One region of the Virgibacillus tibetensis genome, then DNA from elsewhere that is predicted to be linked to it. Evidence: riboswitches for the same ligand, from Rfam matches in the RefSeq annotation. Region 1 holds a riboswitch; the other holds the start of a gene.
What was found. Region 1 has a riboswitch for FMN ahead of ribE (riboflavin synthase). Riboswitches for the same ligand answer to the same signal wherever they lie in the genome.
Positions count from the first base shown of each region.

Region 2: another riboswitch for FMN. It lies ahead of QGM71_RS15425 (ECF transporter S component); the one in region 1 lies ahead of ribE (riboflavin synthase).

Region 1 is NZ_JARZFX010000005.1:78,276-83,403, reverse strand. It holds gene QGM71_RS11880 (DmpA family aminopeptidase) at 1-115, opposite strand, end outside; gene QGM71_RS11875 (hypothetical protein) at 252-893, shown strand; gene QGM71_RS11870 (peroxiredoxin family protein) at 922-1,512, shown strand; gene QGM71_RS11865 (YjcZ family sporulation protein) at 1,799-1,900, opposite strand; FMN riboswitch at 2,266-2,412, shown strand; gene ribE (riboflavin synthase) at 2,634-3,278, shown strand; partial or broken gene ribB (3,4-dihydroxy-2-butanone-4-phosphate synthase) at 3,293-3,895, shown strand; gene ribH (6,7-dimethyl-8-ribityllumazine synthase) at 3,931-4,395, shown strand; gene QGM71_RS11845 (hypothetical protein) at 4,528-4,713, shown strand; gene QGM71_RS11840 (ABC-F family ATP-binding cassette domain-containing protein) at 4,745-5,128, shown strand, end outside.
Region 2 is NZ_JARZFX010000009.1:22,900-28,027, forward strand. It holds gene QGM71_RS15405 (isochorismate synthase) at 1-296, opposite strand, end outside; gene QGM71_RS15410 (1,4-dihydroxy-2-naphthoate polyprenyltransferase) at 456-1,391, shown strand; gene QGM71_RS15415 (hotdog fold thioesterase) at 1,445-1,840, shown strand; gene QGM71_RS15420 (TraR/DksA C4-type zinc finger protein) at 1,859-2,212, shown strand; gene QGM71_RS15425 (ECF transporter S component) at 2,288-2,872, opposite strand; FMN riboswitch at 3,038-3,185, opposite strand; gene QGM71_RS15430 (S8 family serine peptidase) at 3,508-5,128, opposite strand, start outside.

The DNA.
Region 1 (5,128 bases):
TCACGCCAGTACAAATAGTGCTTTCCTCATCTAGTTTTTCATATAATGTAACATGTCCGACCTTAACGCCACCGACGTCTGTGATACAGTTAGTTTTTCCTTTTGAGAGAGCCATTAGATCAGAACCCCTTTGTTTATGTATTTATCCTATTTATTATAGCAAATTTCGGTATTAGGTATACAGAAGGTACTGTTTTACATTCCGATATAACAGCTATTATAATGAGTACATACAATAGGGGGTATGCAAGATGTCGATTTGGGTTTTAATACCAATTTTTATTCTCCTCATAAGTATGACTGCGGGTTTATTATTTTTCTATATAGTTAGTCCATTGACAAAGGCTGAGAGGAAAAAACAAATAGAGGAAGTTGCCTCTTTGCTGATTAATTTTCTCTTATTCATATGGGTGGGGAAAATTCTCTTGAATTTAACTGTATTCTTTCAAGATCCACTGGCAATCTTGGCATATCCTAGTAATTCACATGCTTTTTATATAGCTGTATTATTAAGTGGACTTACTGTTTTATACAAGTGTATAAGAAAGCAAGAAAAGACTTTTAGTACCCTTTTTTCATTTATACCTGTTTTCTTAGTAGGATCATTCGTTTTTGAGTTTATTCAGCTTAACTTGAATAAAAATCCATATACATTAGTTTATTTAGGTTTATTAGTGTTACTTATAGTCGCATTTTTACTTGTACAGGAACGAATTGCTCCTGGGAAAATAGCAATTATTATTTTAAGTGGGTGGACAGCTGGGCAGCTTTTTCTAGCATATGTATTCCCGTTTGTAACGGTATTTGGCTATCTGATAGCACCGTGGTTCCTAATCGTATTTTATCTAGTAATGACCACCTTGTATGTTTTAAAAGTAAATGTGTCACAATAGTATTAGTAGGTTATCGGAGGGTTATTAGATGAAAAAAATGACTATGATTGTAATTCTGATTGGTATGTTTGTTTGGGCTTTATATGATTTTGTTGAGCCAGTAAGTGATGCGAATTTTGCTGGTAATGATAATTATACAATAGAAAATGGGGCGGCAGTAGCTGTAGACGGTACAGAGACTTTAAATGTGACAGCAGAGGGAGTCGAAGTAGGAGATGTAGCTTCCGACTTTGAGCTAACAACATTGGATGGAGATACAGTTAAGCTATCCGATTTCCGTGGGGAACGAGTGATGCTGAATTTTTGGGCAACCTGGTGCCCCCCGTGCAGAGCGGAAATGCCGGATATGCAGAAGTTTCATGAAGAGAAAGACATTGTTATTTTAGCGGTGAATTTAACCGATACGGAGACTAACAGCAAGCATGTACCTGATTTTGTAGAGGAATATGGACTGACATTTCCTGTATTAATGGACGAACATTCAAAGGTTAGTGATCTTTACCGAATAAAGCCAATACCTACGTCCTACATGATTGATTCCAAGGGTCTGATTCAGTACAAAGCATTTGGTGCATTGAACTATGAGTTGATGATTCAGGAATTTGAGAAGATGAAGTGAAGCGCTCGTCCCTTCAGGGCTTTGCTTCATTTTTCTGTACATCGGTTGAAAAGAACTTAGGTCAGGTATGAAAGGTCAATTGTCCCTTTGAAGGCGAAGGTGACATTTCCCTAGATACAGGGGAAAGTTGTTGAGTTTCCTGGACCAAAGAAGCTAAAAGTAAAACTCAATAAAAATCTTATTTCAAATACTAAGGTTAATAATAAAGTAAGGCACAATAAAGCGCCTTAAAGGCGCTTTATTGGGGAGTTAAGAGAGAGTTAGCATGCAGGATGGATTTGGCTAATTAATACTTGCTTACAAATGCTGTACCAACAATAATTAACAAAATGAAGAGTACAACAATTAAAGCAAAACTATCGTCTCTTTTAAATCCATAATCACTCATAAAGGTTCACCTCCTAGAGGTAGTAATACATTTTATGTTTAAACCAGTTAGAAAGATTGGTTGAACGCCATGGGATTAAGATATATTTTTAAAATTAAATATATAAAAGGGCAATATTGTGTTGTTCTACATCGAACAAAATAAAAAAAGGGGGAATGTAAAATGCTTAAAGAAGCATGGAAATATTTAGCGGGTATGGGAAAAACAGAATAAAATAGAACGCATTAATAGCGATCAAGTGGTGTTGTTGACCAATTCGTCAACAACAAGTTAGATAATACTTATCCAAATTAAAATGTAGATAAACCAAATTACTTGCAGTATAATCATATTTAGGTTATAACAAATATACAAGTTCATATTTGAATTTCCTTCGGGGTCGGGTGAAATTCCCAATCGGCGGTGATGAAGTATAACACTTCTTAGTCCGTGACCCGTGCGGTTAATACCAAACGGTGGATCTGGTGAAACTCCAGAGCCGACAGTTAAAGTCTGGATGGGAGAAGGAATTTTTCAGAAAGTAAGTATCTTCTAGTAATGAACCAGGGGCAAGATATATTTATTCTGCCTTTGTTTAATTAGTTAAGATTATTTATTTGTGTACCTTACTTATGAAAATTCTGCCATTATACCTCTGAAGCGATTTCAGGGGTTTTTATTTTTGTAATTAAATTAGTGAACCAAGGGTTAGGATGAAATACCCAGGTTGAACCTGGAAAGGGAGTGGCAGATATTGTTTACAGGATTAATTGAAGAGGTTGGTACGATACAGCAAATGGAGCAAGTATCCGATCACGCTGTGAAAATGATAATAAAATCTGCTGAAGTCATAAAAGATGTGCAGCTGGGTGATAGTATCGCCGTGAACGGCATTTGTCTAACTGTTACAGATTTTGACTCGGGTGGCTTTCAAGTCGATGTAATGCCAGAAACAGTTAAATCAACTTCGTTAAACGCTTTGAAAAAGGGTTCGAATATAAACTTAGAAAGAGCGATGGCGGCAAATGGTCGGTTTGGTGGACACTTTGTCTCTGGACATGTGGATGGCATAGGGAAAATTACAAGAAAACAAAAACAAGAGAATGCGATTTATTATGATATTCAACTGCCAGAAGAATTTGTACCATTCTTAATGAATAAAGGATCTATTACAATAGATGGAATTAGTTTAACAATCTTCCAGGTGAAGGAAAGAACAATTACGATATCGCTAATCCCGCATACAGTTTCTGAGACAATTTTAGGTGAGAAGGATAAAGGGGATATTGTTAATTTTGAGTGTGATATGCTTGCAAAATATGTGCAGCAAATGATGAATCATCAGCAGGGTAAGACGAATATAAACCAGGACTTTTTAAAAAATAATGGATTCGCTTGAAAGAAGGGAAAATAATGTTTCATACAATTGAAGAAGCAATAACGGAGTTAAAAGCAGGAAGGCCTATTATTGTGGTTGACGATGAAAATAGAGAAAATGAAGGAGATTTCGTTGCCCTTTCCGAAATGGCAACACCAGAAGTGATTAATTTTATGATTACACATGGCAAGGGCTTAGTATGTACAACAATTAAACCCAATCTGGCTGAAAAGCTTGGGCTCCCACTAATGACGAGTAATAGCACAGACCCATTTGGTACTGCTTTTACAGTAAGTATAGATCATAAAGATTCAACTACTGGAATCAGTGCACAAGAAAGATCCAACACAATCCGAGCAATGCTTGATCCCGGGGTGAAGGAGACGGATTTTAAAAAACCTGGACATGTATTTCCTATCATTGCAAAAGAGGAAGGAGTCCTTACTCGTCCTGGTCATACGGAAGCATCCGTTGATTTAGCAGTATTAAGTGGCGCATCTCCTTCAGGCGTTATATGTGAAATTATTAAGGAAGATGGCACCATGGCGCGTGTTCCGGATTTAATGAATATAGCAGTAGAATTTAATTTAAAAATTATCACAATTGAAGAACTGATTAAATATCGCAAATTGCAAGAAGTTAATAACTATGCATAATATGGGGAGTTGTAATAATGGGTAAAACATTTGAAGGTAATCTGGTTGGAAGTGATTTAAAGATAGGTATTGTTGTAGGAAGGTTTAATGAATTTATAACAAGTAAATTATTAGATGGTGCTAGAGATACATTGAAGCGTCATGGCGTTGACGAGAATAACATTGATGTTGCATGGGTTCCAGGAGCATTTGAAATTCCTTTAGTTGCTCAAAAAATGGCGCAAAAAGATAATTATGACGCAGTGATAACATTAGGAACGGTAATTCGCGGTTCTACCCCGCACTTTGATTATGTTTGCAGTGAAGCCGCCAAAGGTGTTTCTAACGCTTCAATGCAATCAGGCAAACCAGTAATATTTGGTGTATTAACGACAGAAACAATCGAACAAGCTATTGAACGTGCAGGAACGAAAGCGGGCAATAAAGGTGCAGAATCTGCAGTGTCAGCGATAGAGATGGCCAATATAATAAACCAATTCTAGAAATGTAATTAGGGAGGGAAACAGTTGATAAGGGCTGTTTCCCTTCTATTATTCTAACTAAATAAATGGAAAAATAACTGGGACTAGGATAAACTAATAGATGGGTTATTTTTAGATACGGAGGAGATTACCGTGAAATTACTAGTAGTACAGCTTATTATCATGGCAGTTATTTGGACAGGAATGATATTCTTCTTTTCAGATATGAACACTGCAGCCAAATCTATTTTTTACATTGTAACATCATGGTTTTTATTTTTAATAGTTATTGTATTAAAAACATTATTTACTAACAGAAAAAATAAAAGTGCAAACTAGTTTCCTCTCTAGTGCGTAAGGAAGGTTTACTATGCTTACAATTGAAAATTTATATAAATCGTACGGTGAAAAAATCTTATTTGATGAGATTTCGTGTACCATAACGGATAAAGAACGAATAGGTCTGATCGGTGTGAATGGTACCGGGAAGTCTACCTTCTTAAAAACAATTGCCGGGATAGAGTCACCTGAAAAAGGGGTGATTAACCATTCAAAGGACTATCATATTGAATATTTATCCCAAGACCCAAAACTTAATCCTGACTTGACTGTAATCGAACAGATTTATTATGGGGAAGCGACCATTATGAGAGTAATGCGTAATTACGAAAATGCTCTTATGCAGCTTCAACGTGACCCGGAAAACAGTGATGCCCAAAATCAACTCATGAAGATGCAGCAGGAAATGGATGAA
Region 2 (5,128 bases), on a different contig from region 1:
TAAACAATTGCCTCGTCCAATAATTTACTCCACTGATTTTCAGTTACTTCAAAACGCTCTTCCTCTGCAACGATTTCCACTGCATTACCTACACCAACTATATAAAAATCATCTATTGTACTTGTCCAAAATGTGCGATTCTTTTTCATACCCTTAGCCACTTCAAAAAAATGAAGTGGATCTAATGGTGCTATTTTCTTCGTAATACTCAGCAGCTGCATGCCATGCTGAGTTTCTATTTTTTTTATTGCCTTGTCCAATATATCTTCTAATTGCTCTTCCTTTATTTCAATCATCTATATAAAACCTCCGTTAAACATACAATGACAAACTTCCATATCTATTTTATTCCCTTTTGAGATGTTTCTCAAGGAAATCCTTCTCGATAATTGACACGCTTTGACAAATTCCCTAAGATTAATATGATATTTAGTACTTTCAGGGGGAGAAATAGCATGCAATCTAAAGCAAAAATAAATATTAAACAAGCCTTAAATGAAAGAGAAGGCTTTCAAATCTGGTGGCGTCTGTTACGTCCGCATACACTAACTGCCTCATTCGTACCTGTTTTCGTAGGAACAATGCTTGCATATATTGATGGATCGATACATGTATTCGTATTCTTAGCAATGCTTTTTGCATCCATACTAATTCAATCTGCAACGAATATGTTCAATGAATACTATGATTTTGCTCGAGGGCTGGATACGGAAGATTCTGTAGGGATTGGTGGTACCATTGTACGAGATGGCATCAAACCCAAAACAGTTTTAAACCTTGCTATTGCGTTCTTTGGGATTGCACTGTTACTCGGTATTTATATTTGCCTTATGTCCAGCTGGTGGATTGCAGTAATTGGTTTAATAGGTATGCTCTTCGGTTATTTATATACAGGTGGACCTATACCAATAGCTTATACTCCATTCGGAGAAGTTTTTTCCGGTTTTTTTATGGGAACAGTAATTATAGGGGTTAGCTATTTCATACAAACAGATACACTCACTGCAGAGGTAATTTGGATATCTATACCAATCGCTATCTTTATTGGCACAATATTATTATCAAATAATATACGCGATTTGGATGGAGATAAAGAAAACGGGCGTAAAACAATTGCTATTTTAATTGGAAGAAGAAATGCAATTCGTTTTCTAGGTCTACTCTTTATTATAGCATTTAGTCTAACCTTTTTCTTTATTATAGTTGGGATTCTTCCACTATGGTCAATTATTACTATACTTGCCAGTATTAAGACTGTTGATGTAATTAATAAATTTAAAGGGAAAACACAACCGATTGAGATGATGCCAGCAATGGCTGCAACAGGAAAGGCAAATACGATTTATGGATTTTTGCTAGGTATTTCATTGCTAATCAGTAAATTTATTTAATCATCCACCTTGGTTCACACACTGCAAGCACTCAGTAAAAAAGGAGCTTATTAATGAAGCAATTTGACAAGACACTGATGAACTCACTAGGGATTGAATTAGTTTCTTTCGACAAAAACTTAATCGTATTATCGATGCCTGTTGATCATCGAACCCACCAGCCCGCAGGTTTTTTACATGGTGGTGCTAGCGCAGCGCTTGCTGAAACTGCTGCCAGTATCGGATCCTACGCCCATGTAGACCCTGAAGCTGTAACTATTTTTGGAGTTGAAATAAACGCCAACCATATAAAAAGTAAACGTAACGGAATAGTAACAGCTAAGGCTACACCACTTCACATAGGAAAAACTACTATGGTATGGGATATAAAGATTTTAGATGAAGAAGAAGAACTGATCTGCGCCTCCCGATGTACCATCGGTATTGTACCAAAAAAGAAATCGCCATGATTACGGAAGGAGATCTTTATGAGTAACCATCTTAGTCAGGAAGAGATAAAAGATTTCAAAGAACAATTACTAAAATTAAAAAAGGAAAATTTAGAAGCAATGGAGTCAAGTCAAGGTACTGGGCCAAATGAATCCATTGCCGAACTTGCAGATTATGACAATCATCCAGCCGATATGGGTACTGAGCAGTTTGAACAACAACGAGATCAAGGATTAAACTTAATCCGCAAAGACCGGCTGCAGGAAATAAATGATGCGCTGCAACGAATTGAAGACGGAACATATGGCTTAAGTGAAAAATCAGGTGAGCCAATCCCGGTGGAACGACTTAAAGCACAACCAATGGCCAGAAACTTAGTGGAAGAAGAATAAATTTTTACTCTCAAAAAAACCTTCTCTATCGTTTAGAGAAGGTTTTTTTAAATTAGAATTTCATTAAATTAACTATCAGGCAACTTTTGCTTGCTTCTGCTCTATCCATGTACGCATTTTTACAAATAGCGGAATAAACAACAGCCCTACAACTATACCTTTTATAATATTAAAAGGTAGAACACCAGCTATAACGGATATCCATTTTACTTGTTCACTCATTTCCCATCCCATAAACCATGCATAAGCCGGTAAGATAAAGAAATAATTTAAAACACTCATACCTAAAGCCATAATAATAGTCCCGGTAACTAAACCAGACACTATACTTTTTACTCCTTTAAACTTGTGATAAAGAATAGCTACAGGTACAACAAACATGATGCCTGCCAGGAAATTGGCAGTAACCCCAATTGGGTCTCCTGCTCCTGATACCATCAAGTAAAGGATATTTTTAACTGCTACTACGATAATTCCTGCCACTGGAGAAAAAATTAGTGCAGCCATTAACGCAGGTACTTCACTAAAATCAATTTTTAAATAGGGTGGTAAAAATGGTAACGGAAAATTAAAGAAAAATAATACGAGTGATATTGTTCCTAGCAATGCTAGAATAATAAGCTTTAATAATTTTGATGATTGCTTGGTTGTTTGCATCATCATTCTCCCCCTTCATCTTAAATCGATTCCTATCTCGTGATGAAGGATAGCCAACTTCCTTTTGTACCTTATTAAAAAAGCACATAAAAACCCTAAAGCTTAATGGGGCTTTAGGGTATAAAAATTCACAGGAAAAACTAAGTGCATACGCACCAGATTTTGGCTCGACATCTTCTCCCATCCAGACTGTAACTGTCGGTTCTGGAATTACACCAGATCAGCCACTCAGCAGTATGCTTTGTGGGTCACGGACTTGAAGCAACATTTGCTCCTTACCGTCGGTCGGGAATTTCACCCTGCCCCGAAGATTGGAATCGATATTTTATTGTCAATTTTTATTATACATAGTTTCATTGTATTTGAAAAGGGTTCTGCTTACATTTTAGAACATTAGCGCAGGTCATTCGTTTTTAGTTGGCCTACCACTAGAAAATTGCTGTTGGCTTATCATAAGAATAGTCCGAAAAGGGCACCTGGCATTGGCGCTGGAGCCGGACGTGGCTGTTTAATTGTAAGAATTAAGTGCAGCCAAAATTTTATACATTCCTATTTCTTAAGAAAGGTGTAGAAGTTTTAACTTCTACACCTCAAAGACCTTACATCGTTATTTATCTGTAAATGCTACTCTAATGGAATTAATTATTACCTTTTCCATTATTCCCGTTACCATTGTCTTTTCCCTTTCCTTTTCCTTTTCCGTTGCCATTTCCATCTTCTTCAGTAATGAAAACTTTTCCTTCTGCTTGCGCACGTGTTTCATTATCAAAATCATCTACCACTTTAACTTCGATAACAGCGCCTTCAGCAAGAACATTACTAGGCACTGTCCAGTACCCGACATAATGACCTTCAGTTGTTTCTCTCATTGGTAACTCTGTTGCATTGGATGGTTGACCTGTTATATTTGTTAGTGGCATATGGACAGTAAATGTTGCATCTAATCCTGACTCACTATCAAATTCAATCATTACCGTTTCACCAGCTTGAACTTCCTGGTCTTCAGTTGGTGTAAGGTTTTCAATTTCTGGTGCGTTATATTTAACCTCAATAGTTACCGTCTCACTTGATGAATTACCGGCTAAATCCTGTGCAATAACTTCGATTTCATTTGAACCATTGTCGAGCAGGATGCGTTTCGAGTAGCTGCCGTCAGTGACTGTTGCCTTTTGCCCATTAACTTCTACAAAGTCAAGATTGGCATCAACTACGGCTCCTTCTACAGTTACTGTTTCACGATTTGTTTTATCGCCGTCTTGCGGGCTATCAATCGTTAACTCTGGTGACTCTGTATCCAAAGTTACTGTTACTGAGTCAGATTCATCTACTGGTGCACCGTTAAGCAATGTCACGGCTGTAATTTCATTATCGCCTTCTGCTAACTCAGTTGTTATAGCGAAGTTGCCATCATCGCCCACTTCAGTAGTACCTGCTTCTTCCCCGTTATTCAATAATTGTAAAGTAGTCGTAGGAGAAGCACTTCCTTCTACTGTAATTTCAGCCTCATTTGTAATTAAATCTTCTGCAGGTGACGTGATTACAGGCGCATCCACTTCATAGCTTACACGAGCACGAATCATATAGTTCCCTTCAGATGCAGGGGATTGTGACCATGCACCGCCAACTACTTGATAGCTGCGTTCAGCATAAGGCCCATTTTCATCTGTTGCTAACCCTGGGACATTAGGGTAGGCACCTGTTTGAATATATACCATATAGAAATCACCATCAACTTGAATAGCATTTTCTCTTAGGTCAACAATTGTCCATTCATCCAAACTTCTTACTGCTTCTGCTTCTATCGGGCCTGCTATTTTTTGACCTGGTGTACCATTAGCACCAGTAGCATCCCATACCTCTACAGCAAATTCCGTTCCACCTGGGTTTGGCCAGTCAGCATCATGGAATTGGAATACACCGTCTGTTACGATAGCAGAATCCTTCCCTTCAGGCAGGGACATTCTTACCGCCCAACCATTTCCTGCATCATAGAAAGCACGAGCATTTTCAGCTGTTCCGTCGTCGTAACCAATTTCACCACCAGGCACCGTGTAGAATGGCTCTAGAGAAATATTAACTTCTGTATCTCCATCCTCCAGATTCACTGCAACTTCTGTTCCGTGGTATCCTCTGGCTAATACCTTTAAGGTGTACATACCCTCATAAGCTGTTAGAGAGTAACTACCATCTCCGTCAGTTTCTACAGGAGTAATGTTAGCATCTTCTACCAAAAGTACTGTTGCCCCTTCAATAACTTCA